DNA from 3 places in the Aeromonas popoffii genome. Region 2 is predicted to be linked to each of the others. Evidence: predicted binding sites of a transcription regulator. Region 2 holds the regulator's gene; each other region holds the start of a gene.
The links. The regulator LexA, encoded in region 2, represses DNA repair genes until DNA is damaged. The targets are predictions, from matches to a motif close to ANCTGTNTNNNNANACAGNT.
Positions count from the first base shown of each region.

Region 1: a site for LexA is predicted at 4,004-4,023, ahead of dinB (DNA polymerase IV). Genes of this name have one in related genera too.
Region 3: a site for LexA is predicted at 1,881-1,900, ahead of ruvA (Holliday junction branch migration protein RuvA). Genes of this name have one in related genera too.

Region 1 covers NZ_CP149129.1:881,192-887,254, reverse strand. The annotation lists gene WJM78_RS04305 (transcriptional regulator GcvA) at 1-457, opposite strand, end outside; gene WJM78_RS04300 (methyl-accepting chemotaxis protein) at 741-2,882, opposite strand; gene dinB (DNA polymerase IV) at 2,949-4,001, opposite strand; gene WJM78_RS04290 (hypothetical protein) at 4,134-4,352, shown strand; gene nqrM ((Na+)-NQR maturation NqrM) at 4,443-4,667, opposite strand; gene WJM78_RS04280 (FAD:protein FMN transferase) at 4,679-5,716, opposite strand; gene nqrF (NADH:ubiquinone reductase (Na(+)-transporting) subunit F) at 5,720-6,063, opposite strand, start outside.
Region 2 covers NZ_CP149129.1:4,709,421-4,715,483, forward strand. The annotation lists gene WJM78_RS21905 (ATP-binding protein) at 1-902, shown strand, start outside; gene trmL (tRNA (uridine(34)/cytosine(34)/5-carboxymethylaminomethyluridine(34)-2'-O)-methyltransferase TrmL) at 984-1,445, shown strand; gene WJM78_RS21915 (MATE family efflux transporter) at 1,522-2,907, opposite strand; gene WJM78_RS21920 (SCO family protein) at 2,930-3,556, opposite strand; gene WJM78_RS21925 (hypothetical protein) at 3,779-4,066, opposite strand; gene lexA (transcriptional repressor LexA) at 4,529-5,152, opposite strand; gene plsB (glycerol-3-phosphate 1-O-acyltransferase PlsB) at 5,357-6,063, shown strand, end outside.
Region 3 covers NZ_CP149129.1:3,804,833-3,810,895, reverse strand. The annotation lists gene WJM78_RS17490 (methyl-accepting chemotaxis protein) at 1-1,715, opposite strand, end outside; gene ruvA (Holliday junction branch migration protein RuvA) at 1,955-2,569, shown strand; gene ruvB (Holliday junction branch migration DNA helicase RuvB) at 2,578-3,588, shown strand; gene WJM78_RS17475 (cytochrome ubiquinol oxidase subunit I) at 4,520-6,063, shown strand, end outside.

The DNA.
Region 1 (6,063 bases), 1.1 Mb from region 2:
GCCAGTTGCCACGGCCGTAGTAGATAGCCACGTCCACATCGTCGGTCAGCGACCCCTCGTCCATATCCACCGCCTTGATCCGCACGTCTATGTCCGGATGGCGTTCGCTGAACTTCACCAGCCTGGGCACCAGCCACTGGATGGCAAAACTCGGCTGCAAGCTGACGGTGAGCGCCCCCTTGGCACTGCGGGCCAGTAGCTTGTCGGTCGCCTCCGAGATGGAGGTGAAGATGTCCTTGATGTCGAGGAAGTAGCCCTGCCCCTCCTCGGTCAGCAGCAGGGAGCGGTTCTTGCGACGAAACAGCTTGATGCCGAGATACTCCTCCAGCGCCTTGATCTGGTGACTGATAGCAGCCTGGGTCACGAACAGTTCTTCCGCAGCCCGGGTGAAGCTTAAGTGACGAGCCGCAGCTTCGAATGCTTTCAGTGCATTGAGCGGGGGTAAACGACGAGACATGAGACCAGCCGATGATGAGTTTTTCTAATGGGCGGCATTATAATTTGTCGGTTGCGGGCCGACCAGTGAATAAACATAATTCGCTTCGCAATTCGTTGTCATATGGCTCACTTTTTCTCTTCCATGTTGGTTTACATGTGATTTTTGTGAGTCAGTGGTTTGCGATTGTGGTGTTGTGTTTCTTCCTCTGCGGGAAGAGGGGCTTAAATCGGACCGATTTAACCCAGTCTGTCATCTGAATGTGTTTGGCGCCTCCGGTTGGATGGCGCCTTTTTTATTATCCCTATACCTTGAACTGCCCCACCAGCTGTTGCTGCTTGTCCGCCAGCGCCGACAATTCGCGCCCGTTTTCGGCGGAGGTCGCCGCCTCGGCCCGTATGGTGTGGCCCACATCGCGAATGTTGCTGACGTTGCGATTGATCTCGTCCGCCACTCCGCTCTGCTCCTGCGCCGCCCGGGCAATCTGCTCGTTCATCTGATGTATGGTCGCTACCGTATGGATGATCTTCTCCAGCACGCTGACCGACAGATCCACCTTTGTCAGCGTCACATCCGCCTGGCTGTGGCCCGTCATGATCGCCTTGACCACGGCTTGGGTACCGGACTGAAGCTGCCCTATGAGGGTCTGGATCTCGACGATGGCGTTCTGGGTACGCCCCGCCAGATTGCGTACCTCGTCGGCCACCACGGCGAAGCCACGGCCCTGTTCACCGGCCCGCGCCGCCTCGATGGCCGCGTTCAGCGCCAGCAGGTTGGTCTGCTCGGCGATGCCCTGGATCACCACCAGAATGTCGTTGATGTTCTCGCTGTTGGCGGAGAGCCGCTCCACCACCGGCTTGGCGTCGCTGATCACCGCCATCAGCTTGCGCATCGCCTCCTGGGTATCAGCCACCACGTACTTGCCCTCCTGCGCCGAGGTATCGGCCTGATTGGCTGCCGCCACCGCCGAGTTGGCGTTGCCTGCCACCTGCAGTGCGGTAGCGCTGAGCTCCTCGAAGGCAGTCGCCACCAGATCCACCTCCTGATACTGGGCCTGCATGCCGGCACTGGTGCGCTCGGCAACCAGGGCCGCCTGCTCCGCGCTGGCACGGGTACCCGCGACCGTGTCTATCACCTGGCTGATGGTGGATTGCAACTTGTTGAGGAAGCTGTTGAACCATTTGGCCAGCTCACCTATCTCGTCATCGCGATGCAAGTCGATGCGCTGGGTCAAGTCCCCCTCCCCGGTGGCTATGTCCTTGAGGCGGGCCACCACGGCGCGGATGGGCGCTACTATCTGATGGGCCATCAGCCAGATACAGAGCAGCCCGATCGCCGAGATCACACCGCCTATCACCAGCTGGGTGACCACGCTGCGATGGGCCTGACTGGAGAGATCCTCTTGCAGCTGACGGGCCGAGGCCAGCACCACACTACGGGGCAACTCGATATAGATGCCCCATGTCTGCGCGGTGCCGCGCATCCTGACCGGTACGAAGGTTTGCAGCAAAGCACCGTCCGGGCTCCAGCGGGTCATGGTCTGCCCCTGGCCGAGCCAGCCAGTCAGATCGCCGGCCAGCACCTGATATTGCTGGCCAAGCGGGCTGCCCAGGGCCACGTCGAAGCCATCCACCCCAGCGGCGCGCCCTTCGTGACTGACCAGCAGCACCTTGCCCTGACCGTCGTAGAGCACCTGACCCATCTCCTTGACCAGGTTTTGCAAGGTGGCCAGTGAGATATCGACCCCGACCATGCCAAGCAGAGTCTCCTGCTCCAGCAGGGGAACTGTCACCGAGGTCATCAGCACCCTCTGCGACCCCACATCGTCAAGATAAGGTTCGAGCAGACAGAGCGCCTTGCTGCGGATGCTGCAGCGATACCATTCGTTCTCCACGCCGCCAGCCGCCGTCGGGCTCTCGTCCGCCAGCACGGATTCGTTTTGCACCTCAGCTTCTATCTTGCCGTCGACCCGGGCCCAATAGGTGGAGAAACGCCCCTTGTCGTTGGCACCGAGCGCACTGGAGCCATGGTAGTTGCTGTCCTCCCCGTCGAGCTGATCCGGCTCGAACACCGCATAGACACCGAGCAGATTGTCCGAGGAGGCCGCCGCATCGTGCAGTTGCTGATTGACGGCGCCACGCAGCGTCTCGGATGAGCCGAAATTATCAGCCGCATTCTTGCGCTGGAACAGGACCCCCTGCGCCAACAAGGTGGTGCGGAAATAGGCCTCATCCAGATAACTGGTGACCTTGGCCGCCTGCTCGGATCCCATTGCCTTCATCCAGTTTTCGGCCGAACGCTGCGCCTCCTCCGTGGTGGAGGCCAGTACCTTATCCTGCATCCGGGCGGCACTATAAAGAGAAGAGGCGACCAGTGCACCGGTACTGGCCAACAAACAACAACCGGCGATCAGAGTAATGCGCCCCTGAACAGAAAGAGAACTCATGCAACCATTCCTAGCTCATACAGATGTGATCAGTTTATCGGGTTTAGAAACAAAAACTTAACCTTATCAGGCAAAATCCAGGCTGAGCTGGTTAACTTCTCCGTCACGGGGCAAACCGACCACCAGGCCGAGCAACCGGATCGGCTTGCCCTGTGCCCGCAGCAGCCCCTCATGGAGCAGGTCGTGAAACAGCTCGGGCTGATAGCCGCCACGGCGATAGACAGTGGTCTGCTGAAAATCGGCAAACTTGAGCTTGATCCCTTGCCCCATCAGCTGCGCCTGCGCATAGCCGACCGAAAAACGCTGCTCCAGCTCGGGAATGAGCCGGCTCAGCACTTGCCAGCAGGCGGCCTCATCCAGCACGTCGCTAGCCAAGGTAGTCTCCACACCTATGGTCTTGCGCACTCGCTGGGCCTGCACAGGCTGATCGTCATGGCCCCAGATCCGCCCCGTCAGCATCTCTCCCAACTTGCCAAATCGGGCAATCAGCTCCTCGCTGCTGAGCACTCGTGCATCCTCACAGGAGTAAAGCCCCTGTGACTCCAGCCGATCGGCCGTCTTGTGCCCAATCCCCGGCAACTTGGCCAAAGGCAGCTGGCGCACGAACTCATCCACCTCATTCGGCGTTATCACGAACAGGCCGTCTGGCTTGCGTTGCTCCGAAGCCAGCTTGGCCAGAAACTTGTTTGGCGCAACCCCGGCCGAGGCGGTCAACCCCAGCTCGCGCGCAATGGCGGCGCGGATCTCGGCCGCCATCAGGGTGGCGCTGCCGCCACAACAGGGGCTGTCGGTGACGTCGAGATAGGCTTCGTCGAGGGAAAGTGGCTCCACCAGTTCGGTATAGCGCAGGAAGATGGTACGCAGCTGGCGGGAGGTCTCTTTGTAGACCGCCATCCGGCCAGGAATGAGCACCAACGGCGGGCAGAGCTTTTTGGCCAAGCCGCTCGGCATGGCGGAGCGCACCCCGAAACGACGCGCCACATAATTGCAGGTCGAGATGACGCCGCGCCTGTCGGCCGAGCCGCCGATGGCCAGCGGCACCTCGCGCAGGGCCGGGTTGTCCCGCATCTCTACCGCCGCGTAGAAGCAGTCCATGTCGATGTGAATGATTTTGCGCATACCACTGTACGAATAAACAGGTAACCTGCCTATGCTAACCCAGCGCTGCCGTTTCTGCCATCGGCATGAAACGACGAACAGGCATAGACTCTTAAGGCACCATTCACCACCCCATGGGTCAAGGAGGACGAGATGAAAGCACTCTGGCTGGGATTAGCGCTGGGGTTCTGCCTGCTGCCGCAACCAGGCAGCAGCAAGGATAACCCGACTGCCGAATGCAGCTGGCTATATGACCGCATAGCGACACTGGAGCAGGCCATCAAGGAGGGAGACGAGCTGGGCACACGGGAAGAGCTGGCGCGCTGGAAGGCCGAGTTCAAGAAGAAAGCCTGTCATCAATACGACTACTGAGCACACCTCTACAAAAAAGCGGGCTGACCTGATGGTCAGCCCGCCTGCTATCCAGCATGGGGTCGAGTGCGACTCCAGCCCCAGACTCGCTCAGATGATCCGGTTATCGGTCAGCATCTTGCGACGGGCCTCTTCCTTGGCCATCTTCTTCTTGCGGCTCTCACAGGGCTCCGGACAATCGCACTCTTTTTCGATGCCGACCGTGCCCAGCCCACCGCAGGAACCTGAGATGGTCTTCTTCTGGAAGATGTAACCTATGGCCATGGCCACCACTACCGCCAGAAACACCCCGAAGGTGATCAAGAAAATCTGCATGCTACCGCCTCTTACTTTCTAACCAGATACTGTTTGAAGGCATCTGAATAAGCCTCTTCAAAGCCATCGGCCGTCTTGGTGATCACGAAGATAGCCAGCCCGCGCTCCTTGGCATAGGCCAGGCTCTTCTCGGGCCCGAGCACCATGAACACAGTCGCCAACCCGTCTGCCGTCATGCAGGAGGGGTGGACCACTGTCACCGACACCATGCGATGCTGGATGGGCTTGCCCGTCATGGGATCTATGGTGTGGGAGAAGCGCTGACCGTCCATCTCGTAATAGTTGCGGTATTCACCCGAGGTGGCAATCCCGTTGTCACCGGCCACTATCACTTCCTGCACGGAGCTGGCATTGGCAGTCGGCTTCTCGATGGCCACGCGCCAGGGGTGACCCTTGCCGTTGACGCCATTGATACGCAGTTCACCACCAATCTCCACCAGATAGTTGCGAGACCCCATGGACTCGAGGTACTCGGCCACCTTGTCCACGCCAAAGCCCTTGGCAATGGCGGAGAGATCCACGTAGAGATCCGGAATATCCTTTCGCAGGGTATCAGCATCGACGGAGGTGATCACATGCAAATTGCCCAGACCGGTCTTCTGGCGGGTCTGGGTAAGCAGCTCCTCGGACGGGATCTTGGTCGGACGGGCATCTGGCCCGAAACCCCACAGATTGACCAGGGGACCGACGGTAACGTCCAACGCCCCACGGCTCTCACGACCAAGGTGAATGGCTTCCGTCACCACCCGTGCGGTGTCGCGAGAGACCACTACAGGGGTCGAGCTCCTGTGCTGGTTGAAACGTGACAACTCGGAATCGGGACGATAGGTCGACATCTGGTCGTTGACCCGCTCCAGCAGGAGATCGACCTCGGCCTGGAACTTGGCCGGCTCACTGATGACGTTGTCCGCCACCTTGATGGAGTAGTAGGTCCCCATGGTGCTGCCGGTAATATGGATCTCCGGCTTGGATTGGACCGTTTCCTGACCACACCCAGTCAAGAAAAAGGCTAGCCCGAAGGCTAGCCAGGTCTTTACAACACTGTGCATTGATTAACCACCAAAGTCATCCAGCAGGATGTTCTCGTCTTCAACGCCAAGGTTTTTCAGCATGTTGATGACGGCAGCGTTCATTACCGGAGGTCCACACATGTAGAACTCACAATCTTCCGGCGCCTCGTGATTCTTGAGGTAATTCTCAAACAAGACGTTGTGGATGAAGCCTGTGTAGCCATCCCAGTTGTCTTCCGGCTGCGGATCAGACAGGGCAACGTTCCACTGGAAGTTGTCATTCTCGGCCGCCAGCATGTCGAAATCTTCGACATAGAACATCTCGCGCTTGGAACGGGCACCGTACCAGAAGCTCATCTTGCGCTTGGACTTCAGACGACGCAGCT
Region 2 (6,063 bases):
ATCTGTTCCTGTTCATCCAGATCCTGGATCACCCGGTTCAGATCCTGGGCATCGCCATGCTGGTCAGCACCCCGCTCTGCCTGCTGCTGGCCTGGCGGCTGACCCGCCCCATACTGCAGTTGCAGCGGTCTGTCTCCCAGCTGGCGGAGGGCAACCTGGAGATGCAGATCCCCAACCTGGGGCGGCGTGACGAGATCGGCCAGCTGGCGGATCACGTCAGCCACATGGTCGATACCCTCAAGAACATGATCCAGAAGCAAAAGCAGCTGTTGTCCGACATCTCCCACGAGCTGCGTAGCCCGCTTACCCGCATCCAGCTGGCGCAGGCGCTGATCCGTCGCAAGCAGGGGGACAGCAGCGAGCTGGCCCGGATAGAGTCAGAGATTGGCCGGCTCGACAAGCTGATCGGCGACCTGCTCGACCTGTCGCGGGTGCAGCAACACGTGGAGGTGCCTGTGGTGATGCCGCTGGCGGAGTTGCTGGAGCCCATGCTGGACGACGCCATGTTCGAGGCCAACCAGAGCGGCAAGCAATTACGTCTGCCGCCCCTGCCGACCGAGTCGATCCGGATGTGGCCCGAGCTGCTGGTGCGGGCGCTGGAGAATCCGCTGCGTAACGCACTCAAGTACGCACGCGAGTTCATCAAGGTGGACTGGTATCGGGAAGGACGGGAGTGGGTGATGACCATACGCGACGATGGCCCCGGCGTGCCGGTGGATCAGCAGGCCCAGCTGTTCCTGCCCTTCTTTCGGGTGGATGATGCCCGCAATGCCAAAACTGGCGGCACCGGGCTCGGGCTGGCTATCGCCTCGGAGGCGATCCAGCGTCACGGTGGCACCATACGCGCCAGCAGCAACCAGCCGGCCGGACTGACCATTACCATCCGCCTGCCCATCGGCTGAGTCACCTCTTTTCATCCACCCGGGCGCTGGGTATGCTGGCGCCCCTTTCGGCCCAATCTAGACCCCCATCAGGATCCCGCCATGCTCGACATAGTACTTTACCAACCGGAAATCCCGCCCAACACCGGCAACATCATCCGTCTCTGCGCCAACACTGGCTACCGGCTGCACCTGATAGAGCCGCTGGGTTTCGAGTGGGATGACAAGCGGGTGAAGCGGGCCGGGCTCGATTATCACGAGTTTGCCGAGGTGAAGCGCTGGCCTGACTATGACGCCTTTCTGGCAGCAGTGGCGCCCACGCGGGTATTCGCCTGCACCACCAAGGGCAGTACCGCCCATTCGGCCGTGCAGTTTGCCCCCGGCGACGCCATGCTGTTTGGCCCTGAGAGCCGTGGCCTGCCTGCGGATCTCATCGAAAGCCTACCGTTCGAGCAGCGGCTGCGCATCCCCATGCTGCCCCAGAGCCGCAGCATGAACCTCGCCAATGCGGTGGCGGTGTTCGTGTATGAGAGCTGGCGCCAGCTGGGCTATGAGGGTTCTTAGCAGCAACCGAGTGCTGCTGACCCTGTGATGAGGGGCCTCACCGGCCCGCCCTGACAACTGGATCATGCCCGCCGGGCTATGACGGCTCGCCTTCGGCCTGTTCCAGATCGTGGGGTGAGTGCAACAGGCGGCCATCACGCTCCAATTGCCAGCACAGCCACCCCAGCGTCAGACCCCGCCCCGCCATCAGCGCCCCCATGGCGGCCCACAAGGCGGCCACGCCCCAGCCCTGACAGAGCCACCAGATGGGGACGAAGCCGCACAATACCGCCACCAGCATGCTGTTGCGCATCTCTCGGGCCCGGGTCGCACCGATGAAGACCCCATCCAGCAGGAAGCACCAGACCGCCAGCAATGGCATGACGATCAGCCAGGGCAGCTGGCGATTTGCCTCGGCGATCACCGCCGGAATGTCGGTGATCTGGGCGATGAGCCGACTGCCACCCGTAGCAAACAGCAGACTGAAACCAATGGCGATGAGCAGCGCCCACCCCAGGTTCAGCACTATGGCCTCGCGCAGCCCCTGCCGATCCCGCCGACCTATGGCGCGGCCCACCATGGCCTCCACCGCATAGGCGAAGCCATCCAGCCCGTAGGAGATGAGCATCAGAAAGTTGAGCAGCACCGCATTGGCGGCCACCGCCACGTCTCCCAGTCGCGCCCCCTGCAGGGTCATGAAGGCGAAACAGAGTTGCAGACAGAGGGAGCGGATGAAGATATCCCGGTTCAGGCTGAGCAATCTCAGCAAGGCCGGCCACTGACGCCAGCGCTGCCAGGCCCCCTGCCACACTTCGGGTGACAGCCGCCGCAAATGACGGCTCACCAACCAGAATCCGACTCCCAGGGCGCTGTAATCTGCCAGCAGCGAGGCGGCAGCCACCCCTTTCACCTGCCAGCCCAGCCCCAGTACGAACCAGGTATCCAGCGCCATATTGACCAAGTTGGTCAAGATCAGCAGCAGCATGGGGCTGCGGGCATCCTGCATACCCAACAACCAGCCCATGATCACCAGATTGCAGAGCGCCGCCGGGGCGCTCCAAATCCGCACCGACACATATTCACCGGCATAGCCCTGCACCTCGGCAGAGCCGCCACCGAGTGCAATGAGCGAAGGCAGGAAGGGCTGCAACAGCAGTAGTAAGGCCAGTCCCAGTCCGACGGCAAGGCCGAGTGCCCGCGCCAGGGTGTCGAGCTGGCTGTGCGGGCTGCCGGCACCCTGGGCTTGGGCAGTCAACCCGGTGGTGGACATGCGCAGGAAACCCAGCAACCAGAAGATGAGATTGATGAGGGTCGCCCCGACCGAGACGCCACCGAGGAACCATGCCTGGCCAAGATGACCGATCACCCAGGTATCCACCAGCCCCAGCAAAGGAGTGGTGATATTGGAGAGCACCATGGGCAAGGCCAGGGCAAACACGGCGCTATGGCGCCGGCCGTCTTTCAACCAGGGCGGGATCAGCATGGCAGCCGCCGTTCGTCTGGCATCACTCGCCTTCCAGCCGCACGATTCTGGCGAAATCGGAGACCAGGGTCGCCATGACCACGTGCGGCACCTGCCCCTCGTTCATCTGGGGACGGAATACGGCCTTCAACTTGCCTTCCGGGTTGATCAGTACGATGGAGGCGGAATGGTCTATCAGGTAATCCCTCTCCCCCTGATCGGCGATGGAGTAGATGAGGCCCAGATTGCGTACAAACGGGAACAGCTTGTCATGGGAACCTGTCGCAGCCTTGAACTCGGGATGAAAAAAGGCGGTATAGGTCTTGAGGCGGGCCACGTCATCCCGCTGCGGATCCGCCGAGATGAACACCACCTGGCTCTCGGGTGCGATCTTCTTCAGCGCCGGGTAGACGGAGCGCAGATCCGCCAGCGTGGTCGGGCAGATATCCGGACAAAAGGTATAACCGACAAACAGGAAGGTCCACTGCCCCAGCAGACTGGCCGGGACAAAGGGCTGACCGTCCTCGTCGGTGAAGGCAAACGGATTGATATCCCGCCCCGCCGGGTAGTAGTCGGCCTGCTCGGGCCGGGAGGGCTGGCTCCAGTAGAATGCGGCCATCATGCCCCCGACCAGCAGCAGAAACAGCAAGGGGTAACGCGGTTTAACCATAACAACAGACCCTTTCACTTCGACATGCCCGCAGACCGGGCCCGCATGGATGACCCATTGTAACCCAGCCAATCCCGGACCGGACCATCCCATGTACCGGGTGCCGGTTTGGCATCCAGCGTCGGGCTGGTGATGACGCTATGGGCAGGTTGCCGGGCAAGCAAGGCCAGAAAACAGCAGCCCCACCGTCAGGGTGGGGCTGTCAGCAGCATGCGGGGGATATCAGGGTTGCAGCCTGCGCCGCTCATGGGGGCGGCGGGCCAGGGCACGGAGCTGTATGACGGGGGCCGTCCAGGGAGCCTCCGCCGGCCCCCTGTCGTGATGACTGTGAAACAGACGGACCAGGCGGACAATCTTGTCCTTGGGACAGCCCAGCCAGATGGTCCAGCAGGCGCCCTTGTGATGCACCCAGAGCGCATAGAAACGGGTCATCCGGTTACCCTTGATGAAACGTGTGATGGAAGAAACGGGCGATGCCAGACCCGGATCCCATGGCGAGCTTGAAGCCATACCTGTCCTCCTTGACCATGAGGTCACGCCGACCGGCATCGTCTGCTACCGCGAGGTGGCCAGATCTTGTGACTGCCGCGTGTCGACTGCGTGAGTGCGCCCTCATTCGCCGGACGGTCGTTGCCGTCAGCGCCATGCTGGCCACTCTCCCTTCTTATCCCGCGATATCGCCTCTCTCAGTGGTTGCCATTGCTGTCCAGCGCACATGAGGCTGTTGTCATACATCCCGGCAGCCCTTGGGTTCCTGCCCCACCGGCGAAGTGGGTAAAGAGCGTCCTGCCGAGCATCCGGGGGCAGTGCAAGACATTCACTGCCTAACCAAATGATATATCTGAAATGAGTCACCTGCGGCCGTTCGCCGCAGACAAAAATGGCGGGCATCAGGATCTGATTGAAATCATGGGGGAAGAGACACAGAAATGACACGGCCTCCCGCGGGAGGCCGTGTCATGGCAAGGGTGATTACATCCAGTCGGCGTTGCGGATCACGCCGACGGCCAGCCCCTCGATGGTGAGCTGCTGGCTGGAGAGATCCACTGCGATGGGCTCCAGATCCTCGTTTTCCGGCAGCAGCCACACCTGGCTGCCTTTGCGCTGGAAACGCTTGACGGTGACATCCTCATCGAGGCGCGCCACCACCACCTGACCGTTGCGCACCTCCTGGGTCTTGTGTACCGCCAGCAGGTCGCCATCCAGAATGCCGATGTTCTTCATGCTCATGCCCTGCACCCGCAGCAGAAAATCCGCCCGGGGGTGGAACAGGGCAGGATCCACCTGATAATGACTCTCGATATGCTCCTGCGCCAGGATAGGTTCACCGGCCGCGACCTTGCCGATCAGCGGCAGGCCACTCTCTGCCAGCACCTCTTCCTCTTCGATCAGCAGACGGATGCCGCGGGAAGTCCCCGGCATGATCTCGATGACCCCTTTCTTGGCCAGGGCCTTCAGATGTTCCTCGGCCGCATTGGCCGACTTGAAACCAAGCTTCTGGGCAATCTCGGCGCGAGTCGGCGGCATACCGGTCTCGCTCATGTTCACCTTGATCAGCTCCAGCACTTCGGCCTGGCGGGGGGTAAGGGGTTTCATAACATTGGCACCTGTCTTTTTATACAGCACACTGGCAGTATATACAGTGCTGTGGCCAAGGCAAGGCGCAGCTGACATTTGTCATGGCCTGGCACTCATTTAGCGGTGTTTTGATCCTGCGCAACCGACTCATCGTACCTCTCGGCGACAAGGCGCCGGTGATTTGCTATGCTCATGCCGCATTTTTTCAGAGAGCAGACGCACATGTCCCTTGGACAGAAGATTTCCAGAGCCATCTTGCAATGGCCGGTCAGTGGCTTGGTCAATCACAAGAGCCTGCCGGAAAATCCCATCACCGAGCTCAAGCTGGATCCGGCCAGACCCATAGTCTATGCCCTGAAAACCAGCTCGAGCACCGACCTGATGACTCTGCAACAGTGCTGCGAGGATCTCGGCCTGCCCGGCCCCTTTACGCCGCTGGAGCTGAACGGCCAGTTGTTACCGCGCTACGTCTGTCTGGATCGCCCGCCGCCCCTGTTCGGCAAACGCAACAAGCCACTGCCTTTCTTGCAGGAGTTCCACCAGCTGCTGGATCTGCACAAGCAGGATACGACGCTGGATATTCAGGTGGTGCCCGTCACCCTGTTCTGGGGCCGCGCCCCCGGCCGGGAAGGGGAAGATGCCTCCGGCTGGAACATCATCAGCAGCCTGGCACCGAACCGCCTCAAGAAGGCGCTGATCGTGATCCTCAAGGGCCGCGAGAACCTGGTGCGCTTCTCTCCTCCGCTCTCCCTGCGTCAAATGGCGGACAAGTACGGCACCGACGAGGCTATCGCCCACAAGCTGGCGCGGGTGGCCCGCACCCACTTCAGCCGCCAGCAACTGGCAGCCACCGGCCCCAAGCTGCCGAACCGCAATCTGTTGTTCAAGCAGTTGCTGGACTCCAGCGTGATCCAGCAGGCGATTGAAGA
Region 3 (6,063 bases), 900 kb from region 2:
ATCAGGTAGGCTTTCTCGGTCTGCTGTTGAATGCTGTTGATCACCTCGGTGATCTCGGCACTGGAGGAAGCGGTACGGTTGGCCAGAGTGCGCACCTCGTCGGCCACCACGGCAAAGCCCCGGCCCATCTCGCCGGCCCGGGCTGCCTCGATGGCGGCGTTGAGTGCCAGCAGGTTGGTCTGCTCCGAGATGCTGCTGATGGTGGAGATGATCTGGCCAATCTGGCTCGCCTGTTCTTTGAGGGCGTTGATGGCGTTGGCGCACTCGCCCACCTCCACCACGACACGTTGCATGCCGTTGCTGGCGGAGGTGACGTATTGACTGCTCTCGGCGGTGAGCTGGCGTACTTCATTGGCGTTTTGCGCCGCCACTCTGCAATTATCCGAAATGGAGGTGGCGACCTGCACCATCTGCTCGCTGTCGTGGTGCAGCGCCTGAGCATGCTCGGCGGTCTGGCGGCTGCTCTGGCTGATGGCCTCGACCCGGTTGACCGAGGTGTGCACGTGGTCGCTGATGTGCTGGTTGTTGTCCATAGTGGAGCTGATCATCTTCTGCAGCTTCTCGATGAAGCGGTCCACACTGCCTGCCAGCGAGCCTATCTCATCGTCCCGCTTGAGATTGATCCGCGCGTTGAGATCACCCTCGCCAGCAGCTATGTCTTGCATCCGCTGATTGACTTGCAACAGGGGCCTGACTATGGCGCGAACCAGCCAAAAACCGCAAAGGGCGACGATCAGCAGGCTCAGTACCATACCCCCCAGGATAAGGGTCCTGGTATGGCCGATGATGGTATTGAGCTGATTTACTTGATCCTCGACAGTGGCATCCCCCTTGGCCTCGACCTCGACCAGCACCTGCTTGAGCTGTTCGGCACTGCTCTCGTATTGCACCAGCTGGCGCTGGTAATCGCTCAGGGCTGCAATCCACTGGCTCATCAGCTGCTGATTGTCAGCCTGCAGAGCCCGGTATTGCACCGCTAGCGACTGGCCGGCAAATTCCCCCTCGCCGGGGATATCGAACAGCCCTGTGGCCAGCATGCCGTCAACCGCCTCCTGATAGAAGCTGGTCGCCTCCTTCAACTCGGCCTGGATGGCAGGGGTCGGGCCTTCGCTTTGCATCTTCTCCAGCGCATAGAGCTGGCGCAGGAAGCCGATGTTGGCCTCCATGCCGCCGTCGGCCGCATGCCAGCGCGTGGCGAGACCACCATTCCAGCTGATGGCCTGATCCGGCGCCTGAGTGAGGCTCTCGATTGCGCCATCGCCGACCACTTCCAGCTGGGTGGAGAGGCGGGACATGCGCTCCGAGCTGGCACGCAGCGCCTTGTCGACGCTGGTATAGGTGCTATAGAGCGTCAGCAGCTTGTCCTGCTGTTGTTGATAATCCTGCTGGCGCTGGTTCATGGTGCTGATCGCCGTCTCATCAATGAGCCTGCCTTCACCCACCCGGCGCAGGGCATCTGTGGCGGCCTCTCTGGCTCGTTGCAGCTCGGGTTCGTCGAGCGGCATGCCTCTGAGCATTTTCTGGATATAAAGGGACTGGTTGCCCAGATCTATGGATCCCTCCATGGCGCCATCGGCAGTCTGCCAGGCGGCGCCCAATACATAGGAGAGCAGATCAGCCAGCCGTTGGCTGCCATACCAGCCGATTGCTCCCATGCCCAGTGTGCAACCGAGCAGGATAGTCAGCCCCAGATTTGATGTAGTGACAATTTTCATGATGCAAGACCTTCCTTGGTTCCGAACAAACCCAATTGAGTGTTCCATCAATGGCCAATGTTCGCCATTCCCGGTGGAAAATAAAGTTACTGCCCAGATCCGATCCAAGCATGGCTCCGAAAGTGTCAGAATGCCGAGAATCCTCTCTCATCCATCGCCGCCCTATGCTGGATACTTATCCAGTTATTCTTTATGCTATGACCCAATTTACAGATAGATGGTTTGGCGAGGAGAGAGTCGTGATTGGTCGCTTGAGAGGCGTAGTCATTGAGAAACAACCCCCCGAGGTGCTGCTGGAAGTCGGGGGCGTGGGCTATGAGGTACAGATGCCCATGAGCTGCTTCTATGATCTGCCCGAGATCGGCAAGGAAGCGACCATTCACATCCACTTTGTGGTGCGTGAAGATGCCCAGCTGCTGTATGGCTTCAATCACAAGCAGGAGCGGGCGTTGTTTCGCGAGCTGATCAAGACCAACGGCGTCGGCCCCAAGCTGGCGTTGGCTATCCTCTCCGGCATGACAGCCACCCAGTTCGTGCTGAGTGTCGAGCGCGAGGAGATAAGCTCGCTAGTCAAATTGCCTGGTGTGGGCAAGAAGACTGCCGAGCGGCTGGTGGTGGAGATGAAGGACAGGCTCAAGGGCTGGGTTAGCCACGATCTCTTCTCGCCGGCCGAGATCAGCCTGCCAGCCAAGGAGAGCCAGCTGCGGGCGCCCGATGCGAGCGAAGAGGCGGCCAGCGCGCTGGTGGCTCTGGGCTACAAGCCGCAGCAGGCCAGCCAGATCGTCAGCAAGATAGCCATCGATGGGATGTCGGTTGAGGATATCATCCGTGAATCCCTGCGTAGTCTGGTGTGAGGTAGGCAATGATTGAAGCGGACCGTCTCATCTCTGCCACTGGTGTGCGTGAGGATGAGGTCATTGATCGGGCCATACGGCCAAAGATGCTGGCCGATTATACCGGTCAGGATCCCGTCTGTGAGCAGATGGAGATCTTCATCGAGGCGGCGCGCCAGCGTGGTGAGGCACTTGATCACCTGCTGATCTTCGGCCCGCCAGGTCTGGGCAAGACCACGCTCGCGAACATCGTCGCCAACGAGATGGGGGTCAACATCAAGACCACCTCAGGCCCAGTGCTGGAAAAAGCAGGCGATCTGGCGGCGCTGCTAACCAACCTAGAACCAAACGACGTTTTGTTTATCGATGAAATTCACCGGCTGAGTCCGGTGGTGGAGGAGGTGCTCTATCCGGCGATGGAAGATTACCAGCTCGACATCATGATAGGGGAAGGCCCTGCCGCCCGCTCCATCAAGCTCGATTTGCCTCCCTTTACCCTGATCGGTGCCACGACCCGGGCCGGCTCCCTGACTAGCCCGCTGCGGGATCGTTTCGGCATAGTGCAGCGGCTGGAGTTCTATAACGTCAAGGATCTGACCGATATCGTTTCTCGCAGCGCCCGTTGCCTGGGGCTGGAGATGACCAATGACGGCGCCCTGGAATTGGCTCGACGCTCTCGCGGTACGCCGCGAATTGCCAACCGTCTGTTGCGTCGCGTGCGCGACTTTGCCCAGGTTAAGTCTGATGGCCGGATTGACGGACCCATAGCGGCCCGAGCCATGGATATGTTGGACGTGGACAATGAAGGCTTCGACTTCATGGACCGCAAGCTATTGTTGGCTCTCATAGACAAGTTTATGGGGGGCCCTGTGGGGCTCGATAACCTGGCGGCGGCTATCGGTGAAGAAAAAGATACCATCGAGGATGTGCTGGAGCCTTATTTGATCCAGCAGGGTTACCTGCAACGTACACCTAGAGGGCGGATGGCGACACCAAGAGCTTATGCACATTTTGGCCTGCAACGGCCAGATGAAAGGTGAAAATAGCTGTTTGAACAAAAAACCGCCATCAAGGGCGGTTTTTTGTTATCTGGGCATAAAAAAGCCCACGGCACAGGCGGTGGGCAAAGACAATTCAGGATGGATGTTCACAGACAGTGAGTGCGTCTGGACGCAGACCGGAAGAAACAGAGGAGCCGTCGCGAGGCCTCAGAGTCGATTCATTTGATAGAGCTGAACGAACGAAAGCTTGTAGTAACGGATGGTTGTAGCAACAAACTTTTTCATCTTACATTCCAATAGACAGGTTCGAAATGAGCGTCGTATACGTACCAAAAACCCAGATTGACCGGCCTGTACCCAAGGTATGCCCTCACTGCGAGACGCATTGTAGGAGGTATATCGGACTCGGACAAACAAGAAAAATTACCAAGTATGGATTAGATTAACTAATCAATTGCTGGGGTGTTTTGCTTGCATAAACATATTGATTTACTGAATTTTAATTGGGTTTCGCGGCGAGTATCCAAGAGTAGGTAAACATTATGAAAATCTGCTTGAGTGCTGTTTTTTAACAGAAGCTTCACTTATTGAAGTTGATATTAAATTTGATTTAAATCAATGATTTGCGATTTGGTGTTTTTTGTGACGCAGCTCTCCAAATTAAATGAAGCGTGACGTAAAAGTTCCTTTGAAAGGCATGTATTGATGATGGTTTTACATTGATTTCAATCAAATAAAGGTGATATAAAACACCGGTCATTGTGAGCGGGAATAAAGCAAGCCTGATTGTTTTGCAATTGTTAATCATTAGCTTTTTTCGTTCCTGTTTATTGCCTTGTTGTTAATGTGGGTGGCGATCGAAACCGGTCTTCAGTGCAAACTGGAGCGTGACCGATAATTCGTGGACTTCCAACGGAAGCTTTGTCCTTATACTTAAAATAGCCGTGCCAATAATCGGTGAGGAAACATCATGATTGCTGAGCATGTGGTAGACCTATCGCGGTTCCAGTTCGCTGCGACGGCCCTTTATCACTTTTTGTTTGTACCCCTGACGCTGGGATTGGCCTTTATCCTGGCGATCATGGAATCTGTCTATGTGATGACCAACAACACCATCTACCGGGATATGACCAAATTCTGGGGTAAGTTGTTTGGTATCAACTTTGCCTTGGGGGTAACCACAGGCCTGGCCATGGAGTTCCAGTTCGGGACTAACTGGGCTTATTACTCCCATTATGTCGGCGATATCTTCGGGGCCCCGCTGGCTATCGAAGGGCTGATGGCCTTCTTCCTGGAGTCCACCTTCGTCGGTATGTTCTTCTTTGGCTGGGATCGTCTGAGCAAGCATCAGCATCTGGCTGCAACTTGGTTGATGGCGCTGGGGACCAACCTCTCCGCTCTCTGGATCCTGGTTGCCAACGGTTGGATGCAGAACCCGGTCGGTGCCGAGTTCAACTTCGAATCCATGCGGATGGAGATGGTGAGCTTCGCCGACGTGGTGTTCAACCCGGTCGCTCAGGTCAAGTTTGTCCACACGGTCGCGGCGGGCTATACCACGGGTGCCATGTTTGTGCTGGGTATCTCTTCCTACTACCTGCTCAAGAATCGTGATGTGGCGTTTGCCCGTCGCTCCTTTGCCATTGCAGCTGCCTTTGGCATGGCTTCCATCGTGTCAGTGGTGATCCTGGGTGATGAATCCGGTTACCAGACCGGTGAAGTACAGAGGGTGAAACTGGCTGCTATCGAAGCTGAGTGGGATACTGAGCCGGCTCCGGCCGCATTTACCCTGTTCGGTATTCCGAATCAGGAAAAGATGCGTACCGACTTCGCCATCAAGATCCCTTTTGCGCTGGGTATTATTGCTACTCGTTCGCTGGATGGTCAGGTAACGGGTCTGAGAGATCTGAAAAACGAGCATGAGTTGCGTATACGCAATGGTATGACTGCTTACGATCTGTTGACCAAGCTGCAATCAGGTGACAAGTCTGAAGACACCCGCGCTCGCTTCGATGAAGTGAAGCAGGATCTGGGCTACGGTCTGCTGCTCAAGCTCCACACCAGTAATGTGATCGACGCGACTGACGAACAGATCCAGGCCGCTGTGGATGACTCCATCCCACGGGTGCTGCCGCTGTTCTTCGCTTTCCGCATTATGGTTGCCTGCGGCATGGTGCTGCTGGTGTTGATCGGTTTGGCCTTCTATGACAGTGCCCGTCACCGTATCGGTGAGCGCAAGTGGCTGCTCAAAGCCCTGTTGTGGGGCATACCTTTACCCTGGATCGCCAGCGAGGCGGGCTGGTTTGTCGCCGAGTATGGTCGTCAACCGTGGACCATTGCTGAGATACTGCCAACGTCCCTCTCCGCATCCAACGTGCCTGCGTCCGAGATCTGGTTCTCCCTGATCGGGATCTTCCTGTTCTATACCGTACTTCTGGTTATCGAGATGTACTTGATGTTCAAGTATGCCCGCCTAGGCCCCAGCAGCCTGAAGACTGGCAAGTATCACTTTGAACA